Regions from separate parts of the Streptomyces sp. NPDC020731 genome, predicted to be linked through region 2. Evidence: riboswitches for the same ligand, from Rfam matches in the RefSeq annotation. Region 2 holds a riboswitch; the other holds the start of a gene.
The links. A riboswitch is a leader RNA that binds a small molecule or an ion and turns the genes downstream of it on or off. The one in region 2 is predicted to bind S-adenosylmethionine.
Positions count from the first base shown of each region.

Region 1 (15,544 bases), on a different contig from region 2:
TTCAGTCCAGCTCCAGTACGCCCACCGTTTCGCCCTCGACGACCTCCCCGTTCTTGTGGAAGCCCAGGCCCAGGTAGAAGCCCTCGGGACCGTTGTCGCCGGGCTCCCAGGTGACGTAGAACTCCTTGGTGCCCCGGCGGCGGAGTTCCTCGGCCACCGACTCCACGGCGAACCGGCCGTACCCCTTGCCCTGCTCCTCCTCCGCGATGTTCAGCCGCCACAGGCCGGAGCGGATGACGCTGCCGCCGTCCTCGCGCCAGTCGATGTCGAGGAAGGCCATCAGGAAGCCGACCGCGCGGTCGCCGTCCACGATCAGGCGGGGCCAGGCGGAGTCCGGATGGACGTACGCCTCGGCGAGGGAGTTCACCACCGGCGCGACGGCGAATTCCTGGTCGGGGCGGACCCGTATGCCGAGGGCGGCCTTGAGGTTCTTCGGCGTGATCTCTTCGAGGCGAAGAGCGGTGGTCGTCGTCATCCGGGCACCCTAAGCACGGGAATCCCGGCCCACAAAAGGGATTTCGGCTACGCGCGCAAAGCGTTCAGCCCAACTGCCGGTAACGGCCCCGGAAATACGTCAGCGGGCCGCCCTCCGCGCTCGGCACCCGGGCCGTCAGGACGCGGCCGATCACCAGCGTGTGGTCCCCGGCCGGCACCCGCTGCTCGGTGCGGCACTCCAGGGTCGCCAGCGCGCCGCCCACCAGCAGCGCCCCGCTGTGCTCGCCGCGCAGGTACGGGATGTCCGCGAAGAGCAGGCGGTCGCTGACCCGGCCCTTCATCGCGAAGCGGCCCGCGACGTGCCGCTGGCTCCCGGAGAGCACGGACACCGCCCACAGGGGCTGCTCGTCGAGGAGTTCGTCCATGCGGGAGCCGTTGCGCAGGCTGACCAGCACCAGCGGCGGGTCCAGGGAGACCGACAGGAACGCGGTGGCCGTCATGCCGACGTCCTCGCCGGCCGGCGCCGCGGGGTCGTCCGGGTCCAGCGGTGGCTCCTGCGCGGTCACCAGGACCACGCCGGCGGCCAGCCGGGACATGGCGGCTCGGAACTCGTCGTTGCTCACCCCCTCAGCATGCCGGGCGGCGGACGGAACGGTGATCGTGGACGGGGCGGAAGTGTTCGGCACGCCGGAAACGCTAATCTCCGCTCCACGGGCACCGCATCGGACCCCGGCCCGATCCGGGACCTAGGACCAACGTCCGAGTCGGGCACGGGTCATACACAAACACCGCAAAAACTGCGTTCGTCAAACACACGGGAAAACCGCGGAAAGAACACGCAATTGTTCACGTTTACCTGTGACTTGAGTCACAAGGGGCAAGAATTGTTGACCCTGTGTACCGAGTGGGCAGCGCGCTGTGATTCAGTGGCGGGGAAGCTGCTGGGACGATACGCCGAAGACAACCCTTGATTCGCTGCGAGGTCTCGGGGGGAGGGCGAGGATGGAGACCGAGTCGGAACCCTACGTCCGTCTTGCGTCGCTGCGACAACTCCACCAAGCCATGGCCGACATGAACACGGCCCGCAGCCTGGCGGACACGCTGCAGACGGTCGCCGACGGCGTCGTGGGCGCCCTCGGGTACGAGCTGGCGTGCGTCAATCTCGTACGCCCCGACGGCGACCTGGTCGTCGCCGCCCTGGCCGGGAACTCCGCCGCCGAGGCCCTCATCACCGGCCGGACCGGTTCCCGCGAGTCCTGGGACCGCCGCCTCCACATGGGCGAACGCTGGGGCGACCTGATCTTCATACCGCACACCGAGGGCTGGGTCCTCGACGACGACGACGTCCCGCAGTGGTACACCGACGGGCCCGCGCCCCGCTTCGAGGACGAGTGGCACCCCTCCGACCGGCTCTTCGCCCCGATGTACGCCCCCGGCCCGCAGGGCGGCGGCACCTCCGGGGAACTGGTCGGCGTCCTCTCCGTGGACCGCCCGCGCAACGGCCGCCGGCCCGGCGCCTGGGGCCGCGAGGCCCTGCAGATGTACGCCTTCCAGGCCGCCATCGCGATCAGCAACGCGCGTCTGCGTGCCAACATGCAGCGCGCCCTGGTCCGCCTGGAGCGCGACCAGCAGGCGCTGCGGGCCAGCGAGGAGAGCTTCCGGCAGGCCTTCGAGTACGCCCCCTCAGGCATGGCCATCGCCGAGATGGGCGGCGACCAGCACGGCAGGATCCTGCGCACCAACGACGCCCTGTGCCGCCTCCTCGGCCGCCCCGCCTCCGCGATGCGCCGCTACTCCTTCTCCGACCTGGTCCACCCCGAGGACATAGGCACCCTGCTGCGCACCTCCGCCGAGGGCGGCCGGGCCGAGCTGCGCCTGGGCCGCCGTGACGGCACCTTCGTCTGGGTGTCCCTGCGCAACTCGGTCGTCGCCGACGCCGCCGACGGCCCTCGCTTCCTCCTCACCCATGTCGAGGACATAGAGGAACGCAAGCGCCGCGAGCTCCAGCTCGCCCACCGCGCCTCCCACGACTCGCTCACCGGGCTGCCGAACTCCGCCGAGCTGCGGGCGCGGCTGTCCGCCCGGCTGTGCCGGCAGCCGCCGGGGAGCGCGCTGCCCGCCGCCGTCGACTCCATGGAACCCTTCGAGTCCTTCGACTCCGTGGACTCCTTCGGCGCCGCCTACGGCCCGCCCGCCTTCGACCGGGGGCACGACTTCGACTTCCCGCCGGGCACGGAGGGGCACGGGGACTACGACGGCTATGACCACCACGTGCACACCGTCGCGCCCGCCGCGGAGTTCGACGACGGCGCCAAGGGACTCGCGGTGCTCTTCTGCGACCTCGACGGCTTCAAGTCGATCAACGACCGGTTCGGGCACAACGCGGGTGACGCGGTGCTCATCGAGGTCGCCCGCCGGCTCGGCAACGGCGTCCGCGACGGTGACACCGTCGCCCGGCTCGGCGGCGACGAGTTCGTGATCCTCGCCGACGGGCTCGGCCGGGCCGACGCCCAGGACCTCGCCGTACGGCTGCGCAACGAGATCATCCAGCCCATCCGGGCCGAGGGACGGGCCGTGCGGGTCGGGGTCAGCTTCGGCATCGGGTGGGCGCACTGCGGGATGACGGCGGACGAAGTGCTGAAGTCCGCCGACGAGCGGATGTACGTCGAGAAACGATCTCGTCCCAAACAGCATCGACGTGCGGGATGAACCGCAGGTCAGTGGTTTGATGCGGTCTGGGTCACCCGTTCGGGCCATGGGAAGCAGGTAGGCTCGCTTTCTCCACCACTCGTACCGCACCCGATCCGCAGCTAGGAGCACCAAGGGATGACGGCCGGCAACAACGGCGCGAGCACGCCGGAGGACGACGACCCGTTCGGCTACCTCTACGCCGACGGGCAGGCCAACGGGGCCCAGCCGCCGTCCGGAGGTTATGGCTACCCGAACTCGGTCAACCGGGTGCGGCCGGTCGGGACCCGCCAGTACGGCCAGCCCGGTCCCGCCCCGCAGGCACCGCAGCAGCAGGGTGCCTACGGCCAGCCGAACGCCCCCCACTACGCCGCCCCGGAGACGCTGCCCGGCGGCGCCACCACCGTTCAGTCGCACCAGATGTCGCGCGGCGGCGGGGGCGGCCGGGGCGGCGGTCCGAACACCAAGGGTCTGCTCATCGGCGCGATCGCGGTGGTCGCCGTGGTCGTGATCGGCATCGGCGTGGCCGTGATCGGCGGCGACGACGAGGACAGCGGCGGCAACCAGGCGGACTCCACCTCGACCCAGGTCCAGAACAGCGACGAACCGACCCCGTCGGCGAGCAAGAGCGCGAACGAGGAGAAGACGGAGCTGCCCACCGTCGACGCGAAGGCGATGCGGCTGGGCGGTACGGCCGCCCTCGCGTCGGACGTCGAGGGCGCGCAGTCCGACGGCGGCGTCTACGTGGCCAACCTCAACCAGCCGGGCAACTCGGTCACCTGGACCGTCAACGACGTCCCCGAGGACGGTGCCTACACCGTCTTCGTGCGCTACAGCACCACCGACGACCCCCAGTCGATGACGCTCACCGTCAACGGCAAGGAGTTCGGTTCCAAGCTCAACATGGACAACTTCGCCCGCGCCAAGGACGGCGACTTCTCCAAGGGCTGGACCCAGACCTTCGCCTGGCCCACCCTCAACAAGGGCGCCAACACCATCTCGGTCTCCTGTGCCGACGGCGACAAGTGCAACGTCCTGCTGGACCAGCTGTGGCTCAAGGAGGGCCAGGTCAAGAAGTGACCTGCCCTACGCCGCGTTCGCTTCCCCGGTCACCGTGATCCCGGCCAGCAGCTCCTCGTAGACCGCCCGGTCGAAGTCGCCGGCCGTCGCGGACAGGACCGTCGCCGTCGACAGGGCCACCGCCCGGACGAGGCGGTCGGGCCAGGGACGGCGTTCGGCCAGGGCGGAGAGCAGGCCCGCGACGACCGAGTCGCCGGCGCCGGTCGGGTTGCCGCGCAGCCGCCGCGGAGGGGCCGCGCGCCAGCGGCCCTCGGGAGTCACCGCGAGCAGGCCCTCCGGGCCCAGGGAGGCGACCACCGCGCCCGCGCCACGCCGACGGGCCTCCTGGGTGGCGCGCAGCGGCTCGTGGGAACCGGTGAGTTCGGCCAGCTCCTCGGCGTTCGGCTTGAGGATGTCGGGCCGCCCGGCGACCCCGCGGCGCAGGGCCGCCCCGCTGGTGTCGAGGAGGGTCGGCACTCCGGCCGCGCGTGCCGTGCGGATCAGGCCCGCGTACGCGCCCACCGGGACGCCCGGGGGCAGGCTGCCGCACAGGGCCACCGCCGAGGCGGTGGTCAGCAGATCCTCGTACACCTCCTGGAAGGCGGACCACTCGGCGTGGGTGATCGCCGGGCCGGGCTCGTTGAGCTGGGTGGTGGTGCCGGAGCGCTCGTCGACGACCGCGACGGTGCGCCGGGTGGTGCCGGAGACCGGGACCAGCGCGTCCGTCAGGTGCGGGACCCCGGTGAGCCGGTCCCGCAGGATCCGGCCCGTCGTGCCGCCCGCGAAGCCGGTGACCGTCACCTCGTGGCCGAGGGCCGCGAGCACCCGCGCCACGTTGACGCCCTTGCCGCCGGGGCGTTCCGTCACCTCGGCGACCCGGTGGGAGGTCCCCGGCCGCAGGGACGGTACACGGTGGGTGATGTCGAGAGCGGTGTTCAGCGTGACCGTGAGGATCACCGGGCCGACCTCCCCCTTCGTACCTGCGCCTGCCGTGCGTTCCGTGGTCACGATCATGCCAAACGGACGGCGGTCGGCCCACCCCTCGGACCGGCCACCGTCCGATGACGGCGGGACGGATCAGCCCAGTCGGGGATCGACCACCCATTCCCCCCGGCGCATGACGCCCTTGAGGGTGAAGTCCGCGTCCAGAACGACCAGGTCGGCGTCCTTGCCGGGCTCCAGGGAGCCGATCCGGCCGTCCAGGCCGAGCAGCCGGGCAGGGTTGGCGGAGATCGCCCGTACGACGTCCTCGACGGGCAGCCCGTCCACCGTCACCGCCCGCTTGAAGGCGCGGTCCAGGGTGAGCGTGGAGCCGGCGATCGAGCCGCCCTCCACCAGCCGGGCCACCCCGTCCGCGACCTCGACCTCCATCGGGCCCAGCATGTAGCGGCCGTCGCCGAAGCCGGCCGCGTCCATCGCGTCGGTGATGAAGGCGACCCGGGCCGCGCCCGCGTGGTGGAAGGCCAGCTGGAGCGTTGCCGGATGCAGATGGGTGCCGTCGTTGATCAGCTCGACGGTGACCCGCTCGTCCTCCAGGAGGGCGGTGATCGGACCCGGGGCGCGGTGGCCGAGCGGCGGCATCGCGTTGAACAGGTGGGTGGCGACGGTCGCGCCCGCGTCGATGGCACGGAGCGTCTGCTCGTACGTGGCGTCCGTGTGCCCGACCGCCGCGATCACCCCGTGCTCGGCGAGCAGCCGTACGGAGTCCAGACCGCCCGGCAGCTCGGTGGCCAGCGTCATCATCCTCGCGTGCCCGTGCGCCGCGTCCAGCAGCTTGCGGACCTCGGCCGGGTCGGGGTCGCGCAGCAGTCCCTCGTCGTGCGCGCCCTTGCGGCAGGGGGAGATGAACGGCCCCTCGAAGTGGATGCCGGCGATGTCCCCCTGCTGGGCCAGCTCGGCGAGCATTCCGGCGTGCCGGGCGAGGAAGTCCAGGTCACCGGTGACGGCGGAGGCGACCACCGTGGTGGTGCCGTGCAGCCGGTGGGTGTGCACGCCCTTCAGGACGTCCTCGGCGGTGCCGCCGGCGAAGGAGGCCCCGCCGCCGCCGTGGTTGTGGAGGTCGACGAAGCCGGGGACCACCCAGTGGCCGCTCAGGTCGACCGTCTCGGCGTTCCCGGGCGCGGCGGCCGCGATCCGCGTGCCCTCGACGTTCACGCGGCCGTCGTCCACGGTCCCGGTGGGCAGTACCACCCGGGCACCGGCGAGAACCTTGGTGGGGGCCATCAGGTGGTTACCTCCGAGGGGTCAGTGGTGTCGATCAGATCCCGGGCGAGGAGTCCCGCGCCCAGGCATCCGGCGGTGTCCCCGAGGGCCGCGGGGACCAGGGGCGGCAGCTTCTGGAAGGTGACCCGCCGCCGGACGGCCTCCCGCAGCGGTGTGAACAAGGTTTCCCCCGCCTCGGCGAGGCCGCCACCGATGATCAGTGTCCGGGGGTCCAGCAGGGTGAGCGCGGTGACCAGCCCGTCGGCGAGCGCGTCCACCGCCTCCTGCCACACCTGGCGGGCCCGTACGTCCCCGGACTCGACGGCCTTCGCGCAGTCCGCGGCGTCCGCGCCGGGATCGCCGCAGGCCGTGGCCCATGCCTCGCTCACCGCGGCGGCGGACGCGAACCGCTCCAGACAGCCGTGCTGCCCGCACGGACAGGGGGCACCCCCGGGGCGTACGACGATGTGGCCGATCTCGCCCGCGAAGCCGTGCGCGCCCGCCTCCACCCGGCCGTCGATGCCGATGGCGCCCGCGATGCCGGTGCCCAGCGCCACGAACAGGAAGCGGTCGGCGCCCCGGCCCGCCCCGATACGGCCCTCGGCGAGACCGCCGGTGCGCACGTCGTGGCCGAGGGCGACGGGGACGCCGCCGAGGCGCTCGGTGAGCAGCGCGCGCAGCGGGACGTCGCGCCAGCCGAGGTTGGCCGCGTAGACGGCGACGCCCTCCGTCTCGTCGACGATCCCGGGGACGGCGACGCCGGCGGCGGACGCGGGTTCGCCGTACCGCCGTACGCCGTGGGCGCGCAGTTCGGCCGCGAGGTCGAGGATGTCCGCGACGACCGCGTCCGGGCCGCGTCCGCGACCGGTGGCCCGGCGGGACCGGTGCAGCAGTTCGCCGTCGGCCCCGACCAGGGCGGCCTTCATCCCGGTGCCGCCCACATCGAGGGCGATGACATGTCTCACGGGGGACAGTGTGGACCGGCTACCCTCAAGAGGTCTAGTCCACTCGCGTGGTGTAGACCTTATTCCGATTATCGAAATGTTTTCGGACGGCGCGGAAGCGCCGGGGCAGGGGTAAGGCACGTGCAGCGGCGGGTCAGGACAAGGACGATCGCGATGGTGTCCGCACTGGGACTGACGGGAGTCCTCGGCGGATGCGGGTTCGGCGGCGGATCCTCCGACGTGACCTTGAAGCTGGTCGCCGCCGACTACGGCGACAGCGCGGCCAACAGCTCCAAGAAGTACTGGGCCGACCTGGTCGAGCGGTACGAGTCCGAACACCCCGATGTGAAGATCGACGTCAGCGTCCACTCCTGGAACGACGTCGACCGCGAGGTCAAGGAGATGGTCGACGCGGGCGACCCGCCGGACATCGCGCAGATCGGCGCGTACGCCGACTACGCGGCCGAGGGCAGGCTCTACAAGGCCGGCGACCTGCTCTCCATCCCCGTCCAGGCGGACTTCCTCTCCCAGCTGGCCACCGCGGGCGAGGTCAACAGCGTGCAGTACGGTCTGCCGTTCGCCTCCTCCACGCGCGTGCTGTTCTACAACAAGAAGCTGTTCACCGAGGCCGGCATCACCCCGCCGCGGACCTGGGACGAGCTCGCCGCGGCCGCCGAGGCGCTCAAGGCGGAGGGCGTGAAGTACCCGTACGCGCTGCCGCTCGGCCCGGAGGAGGCGCAGGCCGAGACCATGCAGTGGCTGCTCAGCGGCGACGGCGGCTACACCGACATCATGGGCACGTACAGCATCGACTCCGCGCAGAACGTCGAGACCTTCGCCTGGCTGAAGGACGAGCTGGTCGGCAAGGGCCTGACCGGTCCCGTCGCGCCCGGCGAACTCGACCGGGCCGACGCGTTCGCGGCGTTCGCCGCCGGGGACGTCGGCATGCTCAACGGACACCCCTCGCTGATGGAGACGGCGAAGGAGAAGGGCGTGGAGTTCGGCATGGTGCCGACGCCGGGCGTCGACGGCGAGAGCCGGGCCACGCTCGGCGTCGCCGACTGGATGATGGCCTTCAAGGAGAACGGCCACCGCGACCAGGTCGGCGAATTCCTCGACTTCGTCTACAGCGAGGAGAACGTGCTCGACTTCTCCCACGAGTACAACCTGCTGCCGGTCACCACCTCCGCGTCCCGGGCGATGGCCGCGTCCGGCCAGGACAAGGACCTCGAGCCCTTCCTCGACCAGCTGGCGACCTCCGAGCTCTACCCGGTCGGCAACACCTCCTGGGCGACGGTCAACGCGGCGGTCAAGAAGCAGATCGGCAAGGCGGTCGCCCCCGACGGCAGCCCCGCCGGCGTCCTCGGCGGACTCCAGGCGACGGCGACGCGCGCGGAGAACGCGGAGTAGTCTGCGGGGCATGAGCACGGGGGACGAGGGGCACGGGGCCGGCCGGCTGGCCCGCCGCGAACAGGACATCCTCGCGCTGGAACGCCGCGGCTTCCCGGGCCCCGGCCTCAAGGAACGCGCGATCCGCGAGGAGCTGGGTCTGGCCCCCGTCCGCTACTACCAACTCCTCAACGCCCTCCTCGACGACCCCCGGGCCCTCGCCCACGACCCGGTCACGGTCAACCGCCTGCGCCGCATCCGGGAGACCCGCCGCACGGAACGCTGAGCGCCCCGCCGCCCTTCACCGCCCCAGGAAGGGAAGGGCGGCGGGGGAGAGAAACCCGTCAGGGCATCCGCCCCGCCAGCGCCCGCAGCAGCCGTACGACCCCCGTCGGCCCGTCGACCACCACGTCCGCGCGCCTCCTCAGCTCGACGACCTCGTCGCTGCCGCTGCACACCAGCAGGCCCGGGGTGCCGGTGGTGCGGAGCTTGTCGACGGCGGTGTAGGCGGGCAGGTCGCCCAGGTCGTCGCCGGCGTAGAGGACGGACTCGGCGCCGATCTCGCGGGCGTACTCCATCAGGGCGACGCCCTTGTCCATGCCGGGCGGACGCAGCTCAAGGACCATGCGGCCGGGCTCGACGACGAGTCCGTGCCGGGCGGCCAGCCCGGCGAGCGGCTCACGCAGGGCCTCGAACGCGGCCTGCGGGTCGGCGGCCCGGCGGGTGTGGACCGCCACCGCACGGCCGCCCTTCTCCTCGATCCAGGTGCCCTGCCACGCGCCGACCCGGTCGAGCAGTCCCGGCAGCTCCGCGCGGGCGGTGGCGACACCGGGGTGCGGGGCCGGCGCGCTGACCGTGCCGGTGACGGCGTCCCAGCGCTCGGCGCCGTAGTGGCCGAGAACGACGAGGTGCTCCAGGCCGGGGACGCCCGCGAAGCCCCCGTGCCGGACCGCGACCCCCGCCGGCCGCCCCGTGACGACCGCGACCGCGGCCACCTTCGGCGCGAGCGCGGCGAGCGCGGCGACCGCGTCCGGGTGCGCGCGGGCCTGCTCGGGGTCGGCCACGATCGGCGCGAGCGTCCCGTCGAAGTCGAGCCCGATCAGTGCCTTCCCCGGCCGGGAGAGAAGCGCGTCCAGCCCCTCCCGTCCGGCCTGCGTGGCGGGCGTCGGCGTGGCGTTCGGGTCCGTGGAATCCGTGTGGCTGGCCATACGCCCAACCTATCCACGGTCACGCCCTCGCACGCCTGCGCGACCGGCCGTACCGGTCAGCGGGACACCGTCCCGTCCCGCAGCGCGTCCAGCTGCTCCAGGAACCACCGCGCCGGGGGCAGCGCGGTCGCCGCCGCCGCCAGGCGCTTGGAGCGCTCGGTGCGTTCGTCCGGGCTCATGGTCAGGGCCTCGTGCAGGGCGCCGGCGGTCTCGACGACGTCGTACGGGTTGACCGTGAGCGCGTCCTCGCCCAGCTCCTCGTGGGCGCCCGCCTCCCGCGACAGCACCAGCGCGCAGCCGGTGTCGGAGACGACCGGGACCTCCTTGGCGACCAGGTTCATGCCGTCACGGATCGGGTTGACCAGCGCCACGTCCGCCAGCCGGTACGCGGCGAGAGAGCGGGCGAAGTCGTCCTTGACGTGCAGGACGACCGGCCGCCAGCCCGGTGTGCCGTACCGCTCGTTGATCTCCTCGGCGACCCGCCGCACCTCGGCGGTGTAGTCGCGGTACACGGCGAGATCCTGCCGGGAGGGGTAGGCGAACGCGACGTGCACGACGCGCTCGCGCCACTCGGGGTGATCGTCCAGGAGCTGCCGGTACGCCAGCAGGCCCCGCACGATGTTCTTCGACAGCTCGGTCCTGTCGACCCGGACGATCGTCCGGCGCCCCGCACCGATCTCCTCCCGGAGCGCGGCGATCCGCTCCTCGACGTCCGCCTCGTGGGCGCGGGCGCGCAGGAAGTCCGCGTCGGCCCCGAGCCCGTGCACCCCCACCGCCGTGTCGCCGAGCCCGTCCGCGAAGCGCTCGCAGCACGCGGTGAACGCGTCCGCCCAGCGGTGGGTGAGGAAACCCAGCCGGTCGGCGCCCAGCATCCCGCGCAGCACCTGCCGCGCGATGTCGTCCGGCAGCATCGCGAAGTACTCGGGGGGTGCCCACGGCGTGTGCGAGAAGTGCGCGATGCGCAGGTCGGGGCGGAGCTCGCGGAGCATCCCGGGGACCAGCGTGAGGTGGTAGTCCTGCACCAGTACCGCCGCGCCCCGCGCCGCCTCCTCGGCCAGCGCCTCGGCGAACGCCCGGTTGTAGGCCTCGTACGACGCCCACTGACGGCGGAACTCCGCGTCGAAGACCGGCTCCAGCGGCGTCTGGTACAGCATGTGGTGCACGAACCACAGCACCGAGTTGGCGATCCCGTTGTACGCGTCCGCGTGCACGTCCGCCGGGACGTCCAGCATGCGCACGCCGTCCTCGCCGACCCCGCGCCGCACGGCCTCCCGGTCACCGTCGGACAGCGCCGAGCACACCCACAGCGCCCCCGCTTCCGGCCCGATCGCCGACAACCCGGACACCAGCCCGCCACCACCCCGCTTGTCCCGCAGCGAACCGTCGTCCTCCACCGTGTACGAGACGGGCCCGCGATTCGACGCGACCAGCACCTGAGCACCCTGCGTGACAGCCATACGCGTCAACCTAGCCCGGTCCCAGGGGCCTCAAACGCACGGATCGGCCGTATACGGGTCAGGCCACCCGTCGTGCCCGGTACTCCGCGATCTCCGCCATCGGCGGCCGTTCCTCCGTGTCGACGGAGTACGTGCGGGGTTCGAAGCTGTCACCGGTGCGCTCGAACTGGGTCAGGGACGGGCGGACCAGATGGCCGCGGGCCAGGCGGAGCTGGGCGGTGCGGTAGATGGCGGCGGCCATCCGGCCGAGGGCCTGACCGTCCTGGTGGCGGTGGACGCGGACGCCGACGTCGACCTGGGCGAGCGCGTCCAGGCCCACCAGGTGCAGGGCGTCGACCAGCATGCCGAGCTCGACGCCGTACCCGACCGGGAACGGGAGCTGTTCGAGGAGGCCGCGGCGGGCCGCGTACTCACCGCCGAGCGGCTGGACGAAGCCGGCCAGCTGGGGCCAGTGCATGTTCAGCAGCGGGCGGGCCATCAGCTCCGTCACCCGGCCGCCCTGACCGGCCGCAGAGCCGAGCGGGCGGTCGTACATGGCCTTGACCAGCTGTACGTCCGGTTCGGTGAGCAGCGGGCCGACGATGCCGGAGACGAAGTCGGAGGAGAACTCCCGCAGATCCGCGTCGACGAAGCACACGACGTCCCCGGACGTGACCAGCAGCGAACGCCACAGCACCTCGCCCTTGCCGGGCACCGCCGGTATCCGGGGCAGGATCGCGTCCCGGTGCACCACCGTCGCGCCCGCCGCCGCCGCCACCTCGGCCGTGCGGTCGGTCGAACCCGAGTCGACCACCACCACCTCGTCGACCAGCGGCACCCGGAGCATCAGGTCGTGCCGGACGGCGGACACGATGTCGCCGACCGTCGCCTCCTCGTTGAGCGCGGGCAGTACCACGCTCACCGTCTGTCCCGTGGCACGCTTGGCCGCCAGGATCCGGTGGAGCGGGCGGTCGGCCACGGACCAGGCGCGGTCGGTCAGCCAGCGCTCGACTTCTTCCAGCACGGTCCCGGGCTCCTCACTGGCCTGTGATCCATCTCGCGGTTCGGACGACTGTCTCCACCCTGCAGGCCTTCGGTTACAGTCTTGAACAACGCCGATGACCACCGCATGCCGGGGTCACCGCGCGGACGACAACTGAACACCGCTCATCCAGAGGGGCAGAGGGATACGGCCCGATGAAGCCCCGGCAACCCTCCAGTCGGTTCTTGTCACACGGACGTGGCGAGGCTCCCGGCTAGGGAAGGTGCCAAATCCGTCTCACGGCGAGATGCGTCGTGAGGAAGATGAGGAGAAAGGGCCTCGCCTCCATGGCTGTGCAGACCGTTGCAAGCACCACCGATTCCTCCGCCGCCACCTCCGTAGACCTGGGCCCCGCCGCAGCGCTGTCCTGTCGCGAATGCGGTCACCGCGTCCCCCTCGGCCCGGTCTTCGCCTGCGAGGAGTGTTTCGGCCCGCTGGAGATCGCGTACGACTTCTCGGCCCACGACACCGAGGAGCTCCGCAAGCGGATCGAAGCGGGACCCGCGAACATCTGGCGCTACGCGCCGCTGCTGCCCGTCCCGGCGGACGTGGCGACCAAGCCGAACATCAACCCCGGCTGGACCAAGCTCGTCCAGGCCGACAACCTCGCGCGTGAGCTGGGCGTCGACGCCGGCAAGCTGTTCGTCAAGGACGACTCGGGCAACCCGACGCACTCCTTCAAGGACCGCGTCGTCGCCCAGGCCATCGAGGCCGCCCGCGCCTTCGGCTTCACCACCCTCTCCTGCTCCTCCACCGGCAACCTCGCCGGCGCGGTGGGCGCCGCCGCGGCCCGCGCCGGATTCCGGTCCTGCGTGTTCATCCCGCACGACCTGGAGCAGGGCAAGGTCGTCATGGCCGCCGTCTACGGCGGCGAGCTCGTCGGCATCGAGGGCAACTACGACGACGTGAACCGCTTCTGCTCCGAGCTGATCGGCGACCCGGCCGGCGAGGGCTGGGGCTTCGTCAACGTCAACCTGCGGCCGTACTACGCCGAGGGGTCGAAGACCCTCGCGTACGAGATCTGCGAGCAGCTGGGGTGGCGGCTGCCGGACCAGCTCGTGATCCCGATCGCCTCCGGCTCGCAGCTCACGAAGATCGACAAGGGGCTGCGGGAGCTGATCGAGCTCGGGCTGGTCGAGGACAGGCCGTACAAGATCTTCGGCGCGCAGGCCGAGGGCTGTTCGCCGGTGTCCACCGCGTACAAGGCGGGCCACGACGTCGTACGTCCGCAGAAGCCGGACACGATCGCCAAGTCGCTGGCGATCGGGAACCCGGCGGACGGACCGTACGTGCTGGACATCGCCCGTCGGACGGGCGGGGCCGTGGAGGACGTGAACGACGAGCAGATCGTCGACGCGATCAAGCTGCTCGCGCGCACGGAGGGGATCTTCGCGGAGACCGCCGGCGGGGTGACCGTGGGGGTCGCCAAGAAGCTTCTCGGGAGCGGGGCGCTCGACCCGTCCCTGACCACCGTCGTGCTCAACACCGGGGACGGTCTGAAGACGCTGGACGCGGTGGCCGGTACGGGGCTCACGGCGACGATCCGTCCCAGCCTGGAGTCGTTCCGTGAGGCCGGGCTCGTCTAGGGGCTGCTCCACCGTTTTCGTCCGCGGGCCGGTGGGGGCTGATCGCACGGCTCCCCGCGTCCCCGGTAAGTCACCCGACCGGAGGTTTGTTGTGAGCGTTACTGTTCGGATCCCTACCATCCTGCGTACCTACACCGGCGGGCAGGCCGAGGTGAGTGCCGAGGGTGCGACTCTCGGCCAGGTCATCGAGGACCTGGAGAAGAACCACACGGGCATCGCCGCCCGGGTGCTGGACGACCAGGGCAAGCTGCGGCGGTTCGTGAATGTCTACGTCAATGACGACGACGTGCGGTTCGAGCAGGGGCTCGGGACGGCCACCCCGGACGGGGCCGGCGTGTCGATCATTCCGGCGGTGGCCGGCGGCTGATCATTACCTTCGGTAATGACGGTTACCGAGTGTTGAGGACATTGCCCCCTCCGTGAGAGAAGCGGAGGGGGCAATTCCATGGGATTGAGCGCGATAGAGTTGGGGAACGCGCTCCCGATCCGCTGATCGGAAACACTGAATTCCTGCCGCGGGCCCGACTGGATGTAGCCAAAGTGTGGGCACCCTTCGCGGCATTTGTGACCTTTGCGTGGCCCGACTTGCCCCGGATTCAGGCGAATTCTCGCCACATTCCGGACCGGCGTCGTCCAGATTTCTCGTCCGATTGACCTGTTGCAGACGGCAGTTGGACAGATACATTCAGCCGCGGTCGACGCGTTCCGGCGCACGCCCCCAACCGTTGGGGGGTGAGGTCTGACCCGGATCCGCGAAGTGCGGATCTGTGCAAGGGCCAGTAATAGGGGAGTTAGGCATGGCTCAGGGCACCGTCAAGTGGTTCAACGCGGAGAAGGGGTACGGCTTCATCGCGGTCGACGGTGGTGCGGATGTTTTCGTCCACTACAGCGCGATCCAGATGGACGGCTACCGCACCCTCGAAGAAGGCCAGCGAGTCGAGTTCGAGATCTCGCAGGGTCAGAAGGGCCCGCAGGCCGACATGGTTCGTCTCAGCGCCTGAACGCGCTGCCAGCCGCAAGCATCTTCTGCTGACGAAGGGCCCGTACCTCCTGGGGTGCGGGCCCTTCGCCGTGTTCGCGTGCGGCTGAGCGCACCCGTGTACTCCCCATGGGCGCTTGCACTCGCATGGGTCGAGTGCTAATCATTGGCGTTAGCACTCTGAAGGTGAGAGTGACAACGAAGGACCGGGTCGGTGAGGCCCGCGGGCCGTGTGGGGCAAGGAACCACAGGGCTGGCGAGCCGTCCGTCGCGGGCGCGGGCGCGGTCCGAAGGAATCACCCCCAGTCCTGGAGGGACCACTTCACATGGCCAAGATCATCGCGTTCGACGAGGAGGCGCGGCGCGGCCTCGAGCGCGGCATGAACCAGCTCGCGGACGCCGTCAAGGTGACGCTCGGCCCCAAGGGCCGCAACGTCGTCCTCGAGAAGAAGTGGGGCGCCCCCACGATCACCAACGATGGTGTGTCCATCGCCAAGGAGATCGAGCTCGAGGACCCGTACGAGAAGATCGGCGCCGAGCTGGTCAAGGAAGTCGCCAAGAAGACGGACGACGTCG
Region 1 is NZ_JBIRTN010000021.1:143,262-158,805, forward strand. Features, by position in the region: gene ACH4VX_RS29120 (GNAT family N-acetyltransferase) at 2-475, opposite strand; gene ACH4VX_RS29125 (flavin reductase family protein) at 540-1,121, opposite strand; gene cdgB (diguanylate cyclase CdgB) at 1,438-3,144, shown strand; gene ACH4VX_RS29135 (carbohydrate-binding protein) at 3,262-4,203, shown strand; gene ACH4VX_RS29140 (1-phosphofructokinase family hexose kinase) at 4,210-5,139, opposite strand; gene nagA (N-acetylglucosamine-6-phosphate deacetylase) at 5,260-6,405, opposite strand; gene ACH4VX_RS29150 (ROK family protein) at 6,405-7,349, opposite strand; gene ACH4VX_RS29155 (extracellular solute-binding protein) at 7,503-8,738, shown strand; gene ACH4VX_RS29160 (DUF3263 domain-containing protein) at 8,749-9,003, shown strand; gene otsB (trehalose-phosphatase) at 9,062-9,925, opposite strand; gene ACH4VX_RS29170 (trehalose-6-phosphate synthase) at 9,982-11,382, opposite strand; gene ACH4VX_RS29175 (glucosyl-3-phosphoglycerate synthase) at 11,441-12,385, opposite strand; SAM riboswitch class I at 12,526-12,673, shown strand; gene thrC (threonine synthase) at 12,691-13,989, shown strand; gene ACH4VX_RS29185 (MoaD/ThiS family protein) at 14,081-14,356, shown strand; gene ACH4VX_RS29190 (cold-shock protein) at 14,787-14,990, shown strand; gene groL (chaperonin GroEL) at 15,295-15,544, shown strand, end outside.
Region 1: it holds a riboswitch for S-adenosylmethionine, as region 2 does, so the genes downstream of both, thrC (threonine synthase) here and ACH4VX_RS02635 (aminotransferase class V-fold PLP-dependent enzyme) in region 2, are expected to answer to the same signal.

Region 2 (15,544 bases):
GACACCCGCCTTCGACCAGCCACCTTCCCGAGGGTACGGGTGCCGGACCGGTGCGGTCAGACCCTGGTGACCGACGAGACCGGCATCATCCCGACCGGGTCGTAGCGCACCGGGGCGCCGGGGTGAGGCGCGTGGATCACCTGGCCGTTGCCCATGTACATCCCGACGTGGGAGGCGTCGGAGCGGTAGACGACCAGGTCACCGGGGCGCGCCTCGGACAGGGGGACCTGCCGGCCGGCGTACCGCTGGGCCTGCGAGGTGCGCGGCAGCGCGACCCCGGCCTGCGCGTACGACCACTGGGTCAGTCCGGAGCAGTCGAAGGAGGACGGGCCGCCGGCGCCCCAGACGTAGGGCTTGCCGAGGGCGGAGCGGGCCGCCGCGACGGCGGCCGCCGCGCGGCCCGAGGCGGGTGCCGGGCCCGGACCGAGCAGGTCCGTGCGTGCGGAGCGGGTGGCGCGGCCCCAGGCGGCGCGTTCGCCGGCCGGGAGGGAGTCGAGCAGCCGACGGGCCTCGGCGAGCTTGCGTTCGACGGTCCGCTTGTGCGCGGTGACGGCCTTGCGGCTCTTCTCCAGCGCGCCGAGCTCTCCGACCGCCTCCGCGCGGTCCTGGGCGAGGGAGCGCAGGGCGCCCCGGAGTCTCCTCAGCTCACCGGCCTGGTGGACGGTGATCCGGTCCAGTACGGAGGCCTTCTCGAGATAGTCCTCCGGGTCGTCGGAGAGCAGCAGGACGAGGGCGGGGTCGAGGCCGCCGGAGCGGTACTGGGCACCGGCGAGCGACCCCAGCGACTCCCGCATCGTGTTGACGCGTGCCTGCTGCCGGGCGATCCCGTCCTGGGCGGTGGCGATCCGCCGGCGCAGCCCGTCGGCGCGCTCGTCGGCCTCGTTGTACGCCTCGGTCGCCTTCTCGGCCTCCCGGTACAGGCGGTCCACCTCGGCCCGGGTGACGTCGTACGGCGTGGCCGCGGCCGGCACGACGGTGAGGGCGGTGGCCGCCGCGGACAGCAGACCGAGGGCGACGGCGGCGCCCCGGTCGGCTCCGGACGACGGTGCGGTACGGCGGTGGGACCCCACGGGAAGCCGCGCTCCTTCCACTGGCGGACAGGGAAACGCGGCAGACAGTAGCCGTCACGACGGCGGACGAACCCATGGCCGAGGCGACCGCGCACAGTGACGCCCCGCCTGTGACCTGCGTCAGAGGCGGGGCGCGGGGAAGATCGGGTCGGGTACGAATCCCCCGAACGGCGGCAGCCAGGGGGTGTCGTTTGGATCAGGCCGGCTTCAGGCGACGGCGCCTCACAGCCGAGCCGGACGGGGTCCGGTGCGTGCGGCCGCGAGGCGGAGGAGGGAATCGACGCGGAGCGTCGAGGACCGACGACGACGCCGCAGAGGTGCGTGCCGGACCCCGCCCGGCTCGGCAAGATCCAGACGACATCTCCTAGACGCGGACGCCGAACATGAACGGGCCGCCGATGGTGTTCATCGACTCGTAGCGCACGACGGTGCCGGTGCGGGGGGCGTGGATGATCTGGCCGTTGCCCGCGTAGAGACCCACGTGGTGCAGGTCGTTGAAGAAGAAGACGAGGTCGCCGACCTTGAGCTGGCTCACCGAGTAGATCCTGGTGCCGTCGCCGGTCTGGGCCTCGGAGGTGCGCGAGATGCCGACGCCGGCCTGCGCGTACGCCCAGGAGGTCAGGCCGGAGCAGTCGAAGGAGGACGGGCCGGTGGCGCCGTAGACGTAGGGGGTGCCGAGCTTGCTCTGGGCGGCGGCGAAGGCGGCGGCGGCGCGGCCGGAGCCGGCCGGGACGTTGACGTCGAGCGCCTCACGCTCGCTGGCGCGGGTGGCGCGGCTCTCGTCCTTGGCGAGCTGCTGCTTCTCCGCGGCGGTGAGGGTGTTGAGCAGCTTCTGCGCGGAGGAGAGCTTGCTCTGGACTTCCTTCTTCTTCTTGCCCAGTTCGGTGCGGGTGGCGGAGAGGTCCTTGAGCTTCTCGGACGCCTCGGAGCGCTGCTGGGCGAGCTCGCGCTGCTTCTCCTGGATCTCCTTCAGTGCGTCGACCTGCTGGGTGCTCAACTGGTCGAGGGTGGACGCCTTGTCGAGGTAGTCGTCCGGGTCGGCGGAGAGGAAGAGCTGGACGGAGGGGTCGATGCCGCCGTTGCGGTACTGGGCGCTGGCCATCGAACCGAGGCCGTCGCGCAGCTCGTTGAGCTCCTGCTGGCCCTTGGCGACGTTGTCCTGGATCGTGGAGATCTCCTTCTGGAGCTTCTCCTGCTTCTCCTTGGCCCCGTTGTACTTCTCGGTGGCCTGTTCCGCCTGCTCGTAGAGCTTGTCGACCTTGGTCTTGACCTCGTCCTTGCTCGGCTTCTCGCTCGGCGCGGCGTTGGCGGCCTGCGAGCTCATGACGACGGCAGCTGCGGCAGCGGTGGTGAGCACAGTCACACGTGCGCGGCTCGGCTGCTTGGGACGACGGTGGGACGCCACGGAGACGAGCTCCTTCTCGAGAGTGATCGCGCGAGCGAGGGTTCGAAGGGAGACCCTAGTGATTCTCTTGTGATCAGTTCAAATCCCTGGACACAAAATCTCCGTTACACCGGGTTTATTCGACCCCAACTCACCTGCAGTGATGCTGCCCTGACGCTACGTTGCGTGACGGTTCCGTCAATTCGGGCAAAGATCCCGTACGTTGTACGAGGGACGGATGTGAATCAGATACTAGGAAAGCCTCTTGAGGAGCACCGCCGACGCGACGGGGCGTGCGCCCGCGCGGGCCACCCCGTCGGCGACCTCGCGGTCGGTGGAGGCGACGATGACGGGCCTCCCCGGCGGCTCGGCGCGCACCAGCTGGCGGATCAGCTCGTCGGCGGTGACGCCCGGCTTGGAGAACAGCACCCGCACCCCGCGCGGCGGCGCGAGCAGCACCGGCGCGGCCAGTTCGGCGCCGTCGAAGACACAGGTCACCTCGGCGCCGGTCTGGGCGGCGAGCTGGGCGAGCTGGCCCAGCAGGCGCAGACGCTGCTTCTCCAGGGGCATCTGGGGATAGCCGGTCTTGGTGACGTTGTAGCCGTCGACGACCAGATGCGCCTGCGGCAGTGCCAGCAGCTGGTCGAGGATGGCCGGGTCGTGCTCGGACAGCGCGCGGGCGGCGATGTCCTTCGGGGTCATGCGGCCGGGCTCGACGGCGTCCACGGTCTCGGCGGGCCGGACGGACACGGGAGGCAGCGCCAGCTCCCGGCGGAGCCCCTGGGCGGCGTCCAGCACGGTGTCCAGCAGCAGCCGGACCCGCATGTCCTCCACGCTGCGGCCCTCGCGGGCGGCCCGGCGGGCGGCCTCCAGCGCGGCCTCGGTCTCCCCCAGCCGGGCCTTGAGGCGCCGGCTCTCGCTCTCGGCGGCCGACACCTGGGCGTGGCCCTCGGCGCGCACGGTCTCCATCTCGCCCCGCAGCTTGCGCACGGCGGCCTCGCCGCGCTTGACGTCGCTGAGGGCGGAGCGCAGCTTGCGGTGCAGCGACTCGGCTTCCTTCTTCGCCGACTCCAGCTCGGCGCGCAGCCGCTCGGTCTCGGACCTGGTCTGCTCACGGGCCCGGTCGAGTTCGGCGCCCAGCCGCTCCAGCTCGGCCCGGGTCTCGGCACCGGCGCGCTCGGCGTCGGCGCGCTGGGCCTCCTCGCCCGCGGCGGTCACCAGCTTGACCCAGCCGGGCGGGCGGAGCACATAGGCCGCGGCCGCCACGTCGAGCGGGTCCGCGGCCGGGGGCGGGGCCCCGGAGTCGAGGGCGCCGGTCAGTTCCGGCTGGGCCTCTCTGAGCTTCTCCCCGATGCGCTGCCGGAACAGCGGGTCGGTCTCCAGCGCCGCGGCCATGGCGTTGCCGGCGAACTTGGCGCGGCGGTTCGGGGCGAAGCGCGCGTACTGCCGCAGCTGGGCGGGCAGCTCCGTGACCGTGAGCCCGCCGAAGCCGTCGGCGACGAGTCGGACGACCCGGCGGCGCACTCCGTCGGGCAGCGGACGATCGAGCACCTCGGCGGCGCCGTCCTGCGGCCCCCCGCCCGTGGTCTCCACCATCCGTCACACCCCATTGTCTGTGTGCGGCCCCATGCGCGGGGTCGCCGTCAGCGGGACCCTCCCCCACTCTCGACTTCGCTCGAGCGGGAGGGACCCCCTTCGCTCAGGAGCCGGCGCCCGGCCTGTCCACGAGTTCCACCTGATCCACGGCGTTGCACCAGCGGCACCGCACCGACTCGATGGTCTCACCGAGCACCTCGCGCTCCTCGACCTTGGCCTCTCCGGCCAGGTCGAGGTGGACGTACTCGACGACCTTCGACGAGCGGGTCACGTCGAAGCGTGTGAGGTTGCCGCAGAGGGTGCAGCGCCACCGCGTCGAGGCGGTCGGCAGAGGAACCGTCATCGTGGCTGTTCGCCTTCCTTCCAGTGTCCGTGACGCACCGGCTCCCCGGTGCGTGTGGCTCGTAACCCTACGGCCTGGCGGGTCCCCGCCGCCCGCCCGTCCACGGCGGCGAGGCGGTCTGTGCGGTTGCGTCCGGTTACGTCATGCTCTGTGTTCATGATCCGCAAGTGGAGCACGTCGGCCGCCGGGGCGCTCCGGGGCACCTCCGCGCCGGTGACCCACACCCTCATCGTGCTGTGCTGCCTGGTCTTCCTGATCGGGCCGGCCTCCGGCCTCCATCCGGCCCACGGCTCCGGGGAGGAGCTGCTGGATGCGCAAAGGGCCTATTTCCGGCGCTGGGGCGTCATTCCCGCAGACCTGTTCGAAGGATCCCCCGGGGCCGTCCTCACCCCCGCCACGGCGCTGTTCGTGCACGGCAGCTGGGTGCATCTGCTCGGCAACATGCTGTTCCTCCACGTCTTCGGGGCGATGACCGAGGCACGGATGGGCCGGGTGCGGTTCACCCTGTGCTACGCCGGCTGCGGCTACCTCGCGCTGCTGGGGTACGCCGCCGCCGACGCGGGCTCCGAGCGGTCCCTGGTCGGCGCCTCCGGAGCGATCTCGGCGGTGCTCGGTGCGTTCCTCTTCCTGTTCCCCCGGGCCCGGGTGACCAGTCTCCTGCCGTTCCTGTTCTTCCTGCCGGTACGCCTGCCGGCATGGGTGGTGCTGCCGTTCTGGGCGGGGCTGCAGTGGGCGGCGGCGGGGCGGGCGGGCGAGGGGCCGGGGGTGGCGTATCTGGCGCACCTGATCGGGTTCGGGCTGGGCTTCGGCTACGCGTGGGGGTGTTTCGGCAGGGCGACTACAGTGAAGGCCACCCCTGCTCCGGCCCCCGAGGGAGAGAACCAGCCGTGATCACCGCGATCGTCCTCATCAAGACCAGCGTGGACCGGATCCCCGAGATCGCGGAGCGGATCGCCGCGCTGGACAGCGTCAGCGAGGTCTTCTCCGTCACCGGCACCTACGACCTGATCGCCATGGTGCGGGTCCGCGAGCACGAGGACCTGGCGGAGGTCATCCCCGGCCGGATCAGCAAGATCCCGGGCGTGGAGGGCACCGACACGCACGTGGCGTTCCGTACGTACTCGCAGCACGACCTGGAGGCGGCGTTCGCCATCGGCCTGGACAGCTGACGCCGGGAACGGCGCGGGGCGCATGAGGAGTTCTTCATCCGGGGCTCATCCGCGCGGTCCGGTGCGGGACGCGGGATCGGGTGCATGGTCTTCACTCGCCGGACGGCGGCCCCGGCCGCCGTCGTGCTGATCCCGCCGGGCGTCGCCGCGACCGGTTTCGCGCTCGCCGACAGCCCCGGACCGCCCAGGGTGCCGCCACAGGTCGAACTGGACAGCGGCTCGCCCACTCCGACGTCCACGGCCCCGTCCGTGCGGCCCGAGCCGACGCCGAGCGACGAGGTCGCCCCGATGGCCCTGGCGGAGGCCCTGGTCCGCGGCGCGGAGCTTCCGACCGACGCCACGGAGCGCGCACTGCGGATGATCGTCCTGGGCACCCGCCTGCCCGTGCCCGCCCACAACCGGTTCTCGCCCCCGCCGCCCCTTCCCGTCCCGACCCGGGGCTCCGCCCCCGGAGGCGAGAACCGTCACGTCCGGGCGGAGGTGTCCGGGACGCAGCGGCCGTCCACCGTGCGGTAGTTCCAGCGGGCCCCGTCCCGTACGAGCTCCCGTACCGCGCGGACGAACCGCTCGACGTGCTCGTCCGGCGTGCCCGCACCGAAGCTGACGCGGATGGCGTTGAGGGACTTCTCCCCGGGCGCCGCCTCGGGGGCTCCGCACTCGCCCTGAGCCTGCGTGTCGCCGCCGAGCAGCGTGCGCACCAGCGGGTGCGCGCAGAACAGCCCGTCCCGTACGCCGATGCCGTACTCGGCGGAGAGCGCGGCGGCGAAGTGGGAGCTGTTCCAGCCCTCGACGACGAAGGAGAGCACGCCGACGCGCGGGGCGTCGTCCCCGAACAGGGACAGGAACCGCACCTCGGGCACGTCCGCGAGCCCTTCGCGCACCGCGCGGATCAGCTGCTCCTCACGCGCGGCCAGCGTCTCGAACCCGGCCTCGGTGAGCTCCTTGCAGGCGGACGCGACGGCGTGGGCGCCGATGACGTTGGGCGAGCCGGCCTCGTGACGGGCGGCGCTGTCGTGCCACTCCACGTCCACTCCCCCGTCCCCGCGCCGGGTGACCTTGCGGCTGGCGCCGCCGCCCGCGAGGTAGGGCTCGGCCACCCGGAGCCAGTCGGCGCGGCCGGCCAGCACACCGGAACCGAAGGGGGCGTACAGCTTGTGCCCGGAGAAGGCGACCCAGTCGACGTCCAGGTCGCGGAGGCTCACCGGGTGGTGCGGGGCCAACTGGGCTGCGTCCAGCACGATCCGGGCACCGTGCGCGTGCGCGGCGGCGGCCAGTTCCCGTACGGGCCACAGCTCGCCGGTGACGTTGGAGGCGCCGGTGACGCAGACCAGGGCGGGACCGTAGGGGTCGCGGTCGGCGAGGGCGCGCTCCAGGGTCTCGACGGCCTGCCGGGGGCTGCGCGGGGCGTCCAGGTAGGTGACCCGCGCACCGCGCCAGGGCAGCAGGGAGGCGTGGTGCTCGGTCTCGAAGACGAAGACCTCGCAGCCGACGGGGAGCGCGGCGGCGAGCAGGTTGAGGGAGTCGGTGGTGGACCGGGTGAACACCACCTGGTCCCCGGCACGGCAGTCGAGGAACTCCGCGACGGTCCGGCGGGCGTTCTCGAACAGGTCGGTGGAGAGCTGGGAGAGGTATCCGGCGCCCCGGTGGACGCTGCCATAGTACGGCGCGTACGCGGCCACGTCGTCCCACACCCGCTGGAGGGCGGGGGCGCTGGCGGCGTAGTCGAGGGCGGCGTAGGTGACCTCGCCACCGGTGACGAGGGGAACGGTGACGTCCCGGCCCAGAACGGGCAGCGGGGCACAGACGGACCGGTCGGCGGCAGCAGTGGGGACGGACATGGCGGAACTCCCGGTGAGACAGGCGGAATCCCCGCGCGAGCGCAGACGGCTCCAGCGCGGAGGTGAAGAGAAAGGGGTGTGCGGAGGCGGGGCTCGGCAGCCCTTGGGCCGGCTGTCCGTCTCTCGTCTGCCGTGCACCGCCTGGCACGCGCGTCTGCGGCGTTGTCGTCGGTCCCCGACGCTCCGCGTCGGCTCCCTCCTCCGCCTTGCAGCTGCACGCACCGGACACCGCGCGGCCCGCGCTTCGGGCGGACGACGGGAGACGGGCGGCCGGCCCTAGCGCATTCGCTTGCTCACGGAAGACTCCTCGACGACCAGGACCCCTGCCCTCATCAATAAATCAAAAGCGTCGAGGGGTCCGCGCTTGCCGTGAGCCTTGCTGCCCACGGCCTGGTCTTCACCCGGGGCACCCCGCCACGGACGGAGGGTTGCCGGACAGCCGGCCGGGGCCTGATGGCTGTCACTCATGACCTGGACAGGAAAATACGTGAAACGATCGACGTCCCGCAACCCGTGTCCGGATCGCGGGACGTCCCGCCGTCCGGCGGCTACGCGTTGCTGACGGCCACCCAGCGCTCCAGGACCCGCTTGGCGGCCCCCGAGTCGATCGCCTCGGCCGCCTTCGCCATCCCGGCGCGGATCTGCTCCGTCAGGGTCTCGCCGCCCGGCTCCAGGGCCACCAGCGCCGCCGCCGAGTTCAGCAGCACCGCGTCCCGTACGGGGCCCGGTTCGCCGTCGAGGAGCCGGCGGGCGACCTCGGCGTTGTAGGAGGCGTCGGCGCCGCGCAGCGCCTCCACGGGCACCAGCCCGATGCCGACGTCACGCGGATCGAAGGCCTCCTCGACGACCTTGCCGCCTCGGACCACCCACACCCGGGAGGTGGCGGTGGTCGTCAGCTCGTCGAGTCCGTCGTCGCCGCGGAACACCAGCGAGGAGTGACCGCGCCCGGCGAACACCCCGGCCATGATGGGCGCCATCCGCGGGTCGGCGACCCCGACGGCCTGCGCCTTGACCTGCGCCGGGTTGGCCAGCGGGCCGAGGAAGTTGAACACCGTGCGGATGCCCAGCTGGCCCCGCGCGGCGGCCACATGGCGCAGCGCCGGGTGGAACTTCACCGCGAAGCAGAAGGTGATCCCGGCCTCCTCGGCGACCTCGGCGACCCGTCGCGGAGTCAGCTCCAGATTGACGCCGAGCTTCTCCAGGACGTCGGAGGCGCCGGACGCGGAGGAGGCCGCCCGGTTGCCGTGCTTGACGACCTTCGCGCCGGTTCCGGCCACGACGATCGAGGACATCGTGGAGATGTTCACCGTCTTGGCGCCGTCGCCGCCGGTGCCGACGATGTCGACGGTCGCGCCCGGCACCTCGATCACATGGGCGTGGGCGTACAGCGCCCGTACGCAGCCGGCGATCTCCTCGACGGTCTCGCCCTTGGCCCGCAGGGACACCGCGAACCCGGCGATCTGCGCGTCGGTCGCCTCACCGCTCATGATCAGGTCCATCGCCCAGGCGGTGTCGTCGGCGGACAGGTCCCGGCCGTCCAGCAGTCCGTTCAGCAGGGCGGGCCAGGAGCGGCCCGCCGCGGTGTCGCCTCCAGCGGGGGTCACAGCGCTCATGGCCGCTCCTGATGGTCGTAGAAGGATCACGGGAACCAGAAGGGTCCCGGGCTCCACCCTATCCAGGTCCGGGGACGGCGAAGGGCCCCCGTCCGCAGAACGGACGGGGGCCCTTCGCCGTCGTGTGGCGACCGGGGTGAGGCGCTGAAGGTGATCAGTGGTGGCCGTGGCCGCTCGTGATCTCCTTGTACTCCTCGATGGTCGGCTTCGGAATCTGGGACTCCTCGCCGTAGTAGCCCTTGCTGAGCTTGGCGCGCAGCTTCTCGGAGCCCTTCACCTTGCGTCGGACGCCGTTCTCGTCGACCTCCGGGCCGATCTCGGCCGGCTTGTACTGCTCGTGCGCGGTGAGGGTGTACAGCTGCTCCTGGCTGAGCGGCTCGTGCACCTCGATGAACTCACCGTGCGGCAGGCGCTTGATGATGCCCGACTCGCGGCCGTGCAGCACCTTGTCCTTGTCCCGGCGCTGCAGGCCGAGGCAGATCCGCTTGGTGACGACGAACGCGATGACCGGTCCCACGAAGAAGCCGATGCGGACGAACCAGGTGACCGCGTTGATCGAGAGGTGGAAGTGGGTGGCGAAGATGTCGTTGCCACCACCGATCAGCATGATCATGTACGCCGTGACCCAGGCGACACCGAAGGCCGTACGGGTCGGGGCGTTGCGCGGCCGGTCCAGGATGTGGTGCTCGCGCTTGTCCCCGGTGATCCAGGACTCGATGAACGGGTAGAGCGCGAAGACCGCGAGGAAGATGCCGAACAGCGTCAGCGGGACGAAGACGCCCAGGACCAGGGTGTGGCCCCAGAAGTTGATCTCCCAGCCGGGCATTGCGCGGACCAGGCCCTCGGCGAAGCCCATGTACCAGTCGGGCTGGGCGCCCGTGGAGACCATGTCCGGCCGGTAGGGGCCGATGCTCCAGATCGGGTTGATGGACGCGATGCCGGCGATCAGGGCGGTGAAGCCGAAGACCAGGAAGAAGAAGCCTCCGGCCTTGGCCATGTAGACCGGCAGCAGCGGCATGCCCACGACGTTCTTGTTGGTCCGTCCGGCACCCGCGAACTGAGTGTGCTTGTGGTAGAAGACCAGGATCAGGTGGGCGACCACCAGGCCGAGCATGATGCCCGGCAGCAGCAGGATGTGGATCGAGTAGAACCGCGCGACGAAGTCGGTGCCCGGGAACTCTCCGCCGAACAGGAACATCGAGATGTACGTGCCGACGATCGGCACGGACAGGATCGCGCCCTGGGTGAAGCGGACACCGGTTCCGGAGAGCAGGTCGTCCGGCAGCGAGTAACCGGTGAAACCGGTGAACATGCCGAGGACGAACAGCAGGAAGCCGAACAGCCAGTTGATCTCACGCGGCTTGCGGAACGCACCGGTGAAGAAGACGCGCATCATGTGCACGAACATGCCGGCCAGGAAGATGACCGCGGCCCAGTGGTGGATCTGCCGGATCAGCAGGCCGCCACGGACGTCGAAGCTGATGTCCAGCGTCGACTTGTAGGCCTCGCTCATCAGCTGGCCCTGCAGCGGGACGTAGGAGCCGTGGTACTCCACCTCGTTCATCGACGGGTGGAAGAACAGCGTCAGGTACACGCCCGTGAGGATGATGATGAGGAAGCTGTAGAGGCAGATCTCGCCCAGCATGAAGGACCAGTGGTCCGGGAAGATCTTCCGCATGTTGGCCTTGGCCAGGGAGTAGATCCCCAGTCGGCCGTCGGCCCAGTCGGCGACACGTTCGCCGGCCGGTGCCTTCCCGCGCGAGCGGGACTCGGGGGTCGTCGTAGTACTCATCCGCGCTCCCAGAAGGCAGGACCGACGGGCTCTTCGAAGTCGCCGAGCGCTTCGAGGTAGCCCTCGTCGTTCACGCCGATACGCAGCTGCGGCAGCGGGTGACCGGCGGGACCGAAGATGACCTTGGCACCGTCGGAAAGGTCGAAGGTGGACTGGTGACAGGGGCACAGCGCGTGGTGCGTCTGCTGCTCGTACAGGGAGATCGGGCAACCGACGTGGGTGCAGATCTTCGAGTACGCGAGGATGCCCTCGTGCGACCACTCGAGCGACTGCTTGTCCTTGATGTCGTCCGGCTGGATGCGGACCAGCATCAGGGCGGCCTTGGCGATCTCGTTCTGGAAGCCGTGGTCGTGCTCCTCCAGGCCCTCGGGCTTGGCGAAGGTCAGCGAGCCCACGATGAGGTCGGACGGCCGCAGCGGCTCGTTCGTGTTCATGTTGACGAGCAGCTTGCCCTTGCCCCACAGGGTGTGGCGCAGCTTGGTCCCGGGCAGCGGCCCGAGGTCGCGCAGCAGCACCACGCCGGAGAGCGGGAACAGGGCGAGGGCACCGAACATCGTGTTGCGGATCAGCTTGCGCCGGCCGAGCGCCGACTCCTTGGCGCCCTGGCGGAAGTCGTCCATGACCTTCGCCTTGACCTCCGGCGAGGCCTCGATCGGGTGCCGCTCGTCGGTCATCTCCTCATCGGACATCAGGGTGCGGGCCCAGTGGACCGCGCCCGCGCCGATGGCGAACAGCGCGATGCCGAGCGTCGCGCCGAGCGCGAAGTTCAGAGCGCTGATGTGACCCAGCGGGAAGATGTAGACGATCTTCTCGACCGGAATCGCCACGAACGAGGCGATGAAGCCGACGGTGGCCAGCATCGACAGCGTGAACAGCAGGGCGACCGTGCGCTCGGACCGCTTGGCGGCCCGCTCGTCGACGTCCTGGATCCGGTGCTCGTGGGGCGGCAGGCCCGGGTCGGCGAACGGGTTCTTCTCGTCCGCGAGCCTCACCGCGCCGTGGGTGGTGTCCTGCGCTGCGGGCAGGTTCTCTTCGGGAATGTCTTGGCTACTCATGACTTCTTGGCCTTTGCGGTCCGAGCGGCGACCCACACAGCGACGGCGATGAGTCCGCCGAGACCGAAGATCCAGCCGAACAGGCCCTCGCTGACCGGGCCCAGCCCGCCCAGCTGCATGCCGCCCGGGCTCTCGGTCTTGTCGGTGTTGACCTCGCCCAGGTACGCGATGACGTCCTTCTTGTTCTGCTCCGTCAGCGTGCTGTCGGGGAAGGAGGGCATGTTCTGCGGGCCGGTGAGCATGGCCTCGTAGATGTGCTTGGGGGAGACGTCCTCCAGGCTCGGGGCGTACTTGCCGTGCGTGAGCGCACCGCCCTTGCCGGTGAAGTTGTGGCACTGCGCGCAGTTGTTGCGGAACAGTTCGCCACCCTTGGCGATGTCGGCGCCCTCGGGGCCGTACTGCGCCTCCGTGGGGACGGCCGGGCCGGCGCCCAGGGAGGCGACGTACGCCGCCAGCTGGTCGATCTCGGCCTGCGTGTAGACGGCAGGCTTGTCCGGGATCTGTGCGGCCTGCGAGGTGGCGGCCGGCATACGGCCGGTGCTCACCTGGAAGTCGACGGCCGCGGCGCCCACGCCCACCAGGCTCGGGCCGTCGGAGGTGCCCTGACCGCCGGTGCCGTGGCAGCTGGCGCAGCCGACCGAGTAGAGCTTCTTGCCCTCCTCGATGGTGAGGGACTGGGCGGTTTCGTCTGCCTGCGCCTTGTCCGCGGGTGCGAACACGGCGTACAGCCCCCCGGTGCATGCCAGCGCGAGGAGTAGGACGACGAGCGCCGCCAGCGGATGGCGTCGTCGTGCGGAGAGCTTTTTCACGGATTACCCCGGTGTCAGGATCTTCTGCGTCGATGCTTCTGGTTGGTGCGCTCTCGAGGAGCGCGCGCGGATGCGGGCCCGGCTACTTGATCATGTAGATCGTGGCGAAGAGGCCGATCCAGACGACATCGACGAAGTGCCAGTAGTAGGACACGACGATGGCCGCGGTCGCCTGTTCGTGAGTGAACCTCCGGGCCGCGTAGGTCCGGCCCAGGACCAGCAGGAAGGCGATCAGACCGCCCGTCACGTGCAGGCCGTGGAAGCCGGTGGTCAGGTAGAACACCGAACCGTACGGGTCGGAGGAGAGGGACAGGCCCTCGTGCTTGACCAGCTCGGTGTACTCGAGGACCTGACCGCCGATGAAGACCGAGCCCATGACGAAGGTGACGATGAACCACATCCGGAGCTTCTTCACGTCACCGCGCTCGGCGGCGAACACGCCGAGCTGGCAGGTGAGGGAGGAGAGCACCAGGATCGTGGTGTTCGCCGCCGAGAACGGGAAGTTCAGGGCGTCGGCCTTCTCCGACCAGAAGTCGGGTCCGGTCACCGATCGCAGGGTGAAGTACATCGCGAAGAGGGCCGCGAAGAACATCAGCTCGGAACTCAGCCAGATGATGGTTCCGACGCTGGTGAGGTTCGGTCGGTTGACCGACGGGTGCGCGTGCCCGGTATCTACTGTCGTTGCTGTCGCCACGCCGACATTATGTCGGTCGCTTATCCCGCCCTCACTCCCGGGGGTGCCGTTCGGTGTGTTCGGCCCTCCTGGACTGCCCGGATGGCCCACCCGGAGCCCGTGGCGGAGCCGTCTCGAAGGTGTGTCCGAAGCAGTGTTGACAAGCGGTCGGAGGGGGTAGCATCCGCGCCATCGGTACCCGAAGTTCCCGACAGAGCCGTGCCCTCTCTCTTACGCGTGGAGGAACAATGCAGGCGACCGCCACGGTGCTGGTCTACAGCGACGACGCCAACACCCGGGAGCAGGTGCGGCTCGCCACCGGGCGGCGGCCGGCGCCGGACGTGCCCGTCGTGGAGTTCGTGGAGTGCGCGACCCCGGCGGCCGTGCTGGCGGAACTCGACCGCGGCGGCATCGATGTGTGCGTGCTGGACGGTGAGGCCGTGCCGATGGGGGGCATGGGGATGTGCCGGCAGATCAAGGACGAGGTGTTCGACTGTCCGCCGGTGCTGTTGCTGATCGGGCGGCCGCAGGACGCGTGGCTGGCGACGTGGAGTCGCGCCGAGTCTGCGGTGACCTTGCCGGTGGAGCCGGTCGAGTTCGCCTCGGCGCTGGCGTCGCTGCTGCGGCAGAAGTCCTTGCAGGGCGCGTAGGGGCCGGACCTGTCCGTGGTCCGGCGGCCGCGGGCCGGCGGAGGTTGTCCGCGCCCACGCGGCAGAGCCGCATACCGGCACAGCCCCGCGCCCCCCGGGGGAGCTGCTCCCGGGGGCGTTCATGCGCTCTGTGGTCTCAGGCGGGCCTGCTCGGCCGGGTCCTGGGTGGTGCCGGGGGTCAGGGCGCTGCCCGCTCGCCATTTCCGCCAGTCGAGGTTCCAGTCGCCGTAGCCGTTGCCGAAGGGCTCCATGGTGTCGCCGGTCGAGTTCTCGACCTTGACGATGTCGCCCTCGCGGACGGTGTCGAAGAACCACTCCGCGTCGTCGGTGCTCATGCCGACGCAGCCGTGGCTGACGTTGTCGTAGCCCTGGGAGCCGACGGACCAGGGGGCGGCGTGCACGTACTCGCCGCTCCAGGTCACCCGGGTGGCGAAGTGGACGTCCAGGTCGTACGACTCCGTCGAACCCTCGGCGATGCCGACGGTGGTACTGCGCATACGTACGAGGCGTTCCTTGGCGAGCACGACCTTGACGCCGTTGCGGGTCTCGAAGCCGGGCTTGCCGGTGGTGACGGGGATCTGCTTGATCTCCTCGTCGTTCCTGTGGACCGTCAGTCGGTGCGTGGCGGCGTCGGTGACGGCTATCACCCGGTCGCCGGTGCGGATCGTCAGGGGCTTGGCCCTGCCGCCCCGCAGCCGGTCGTTGACCTTGATGCCGTCCAGGGTGCTGCGCACGCTGACGGTGGCGTGGGCGGGCCAGTAGTCCTGGGGGCGGTAGTGCAGCTCCTTGTCGTCCACCCAGTGCCAGGCGCCGGACACGGCGGGGGTGGACTCGACCTTCAGGGCGCGCTCCACGACGGCTCGCTGGGCCCGGTCCTCGACGGGTGCGCTCAGCTCGGCGGTGAGGGGCTGGCCGACGCCGTACGTGCCCGCCTCGGGGCCGAAGGTGACGGCCAGGCGCTTGGTGGTGGTGGGCTTGCCGGTGGTGAAGGTGAGGACCTTGCGGCCGGGCGCCCCGTCCTCGTCCTCGGTGCTCACCCGGACCGTGTACCGGGCATGGGCGGCCAGCGGGGAGGTGCTGTGCCAGCGGCTGCCGTCGGCGGCCAGTTCGCCCGCCACGTGGCGCCCCGAGGCGTCCACGGCGGTGACGTCCGTGATGCGCCCGTCGGAGTCCTCGGCGACGACCTCCAGGGGCTTGTCGGGGTCGGCCTTCCTGCCCGCCTCGACGGATCCGCCGAAGGAGATCTGGTCCGCCGCGTCGTAGGGCTCGGCGGACAGCGGATCACCGCCGGAGGAACAGCCCGTGACGCCCGCGCCGAGGGCGATCACCAGCAGCGTGCAGCCTGCGACGCGGCTCCGCCCGGCGCCCGCGCCACGAGGGGATTCTGTGCGTCTCATGGCCTCACGCTAGGAACCCGCACCGCCCTCGGCTCACTGGACGGCCCGAACGGGTGAGGCAAAGGCGAGGGGCCCGGACGCTCCTGGTGGAGTGTCCGGGCCCCGAAGAGCCGACGCGTTCGATTACTGGGTGCGGTTCTCACCGCGGTAGTACT
Region 2 is NZ_JBIRTN010000001.1:569,210-584,753, reverse strand. Features, by position in the region: gene ACH4VX_RS02675 (hypothetical protein) at 1-23, opposite strand, end outside; gene ACH4VX_RS02670 (NlpC/P60 family protein) at 57-1,070, opposite strand; gene ACH4VX_RS02665 (NlpC/P60 family protein) at 1,435-2,475, opposite strand; gene ACH4VX_RS02660 (NYN domain-containing protein) at 2,707-4,050, opposite strand; gene ACH4VX_RS02655 (hypothetical protein) at 4,154-4,393, opposite strand; gene ACH4VX_RS02650 (rhomboid family intramembrane serine protease) at 4,550-5,284, shown strand; gene ACH4VX_RS02645 (Lrp/AsnC family transcriptional regulator) at 5,281-5,562, shown strand; partial or broken gene ACH4VX_RS02640 (glycerate kinase) at 5,845-6,078, shown strand; gene ACH4VX_RS02635 (aminotransferase class V-fold PLP-dependent enzyme) at 6,027-7,400, opposite strand; SAM riboswitch class IV at 7,756-7,872, opposite strand; gene trpD (anthranilate phosphoribosyltransferase) at 7,949-9,013, opposite strand; gene ACH4VX_RS02625 (cytochrome bc complex cytochrome b subunit) at 9,168-10,805, opposite strand; gene ACH4VX_RS02620 (Rieske 2Fe-2S domain-containing protein) at 10,802-11,860, opposite strand; gene ACH4VX_RS02615 (c-type cytochrome) at 11,857-12,669, opposite strand; gene ACH4VX_RS02610 (heme-copper oxidase subunit III) at 12,752-13,363, opposite strand; gene ACH4VX_RS02605 (hypothetical protein) at 13,591-13,992, shown strand; gene ACH4VX_RS02600 (Ig-like domain-containing protein) at 14,112-15,389, opposite strand; gene ACH4VX_RS02595 (cytochrome c oxidase subunit 4) at 15,513-15,544, opposite strand, start outside.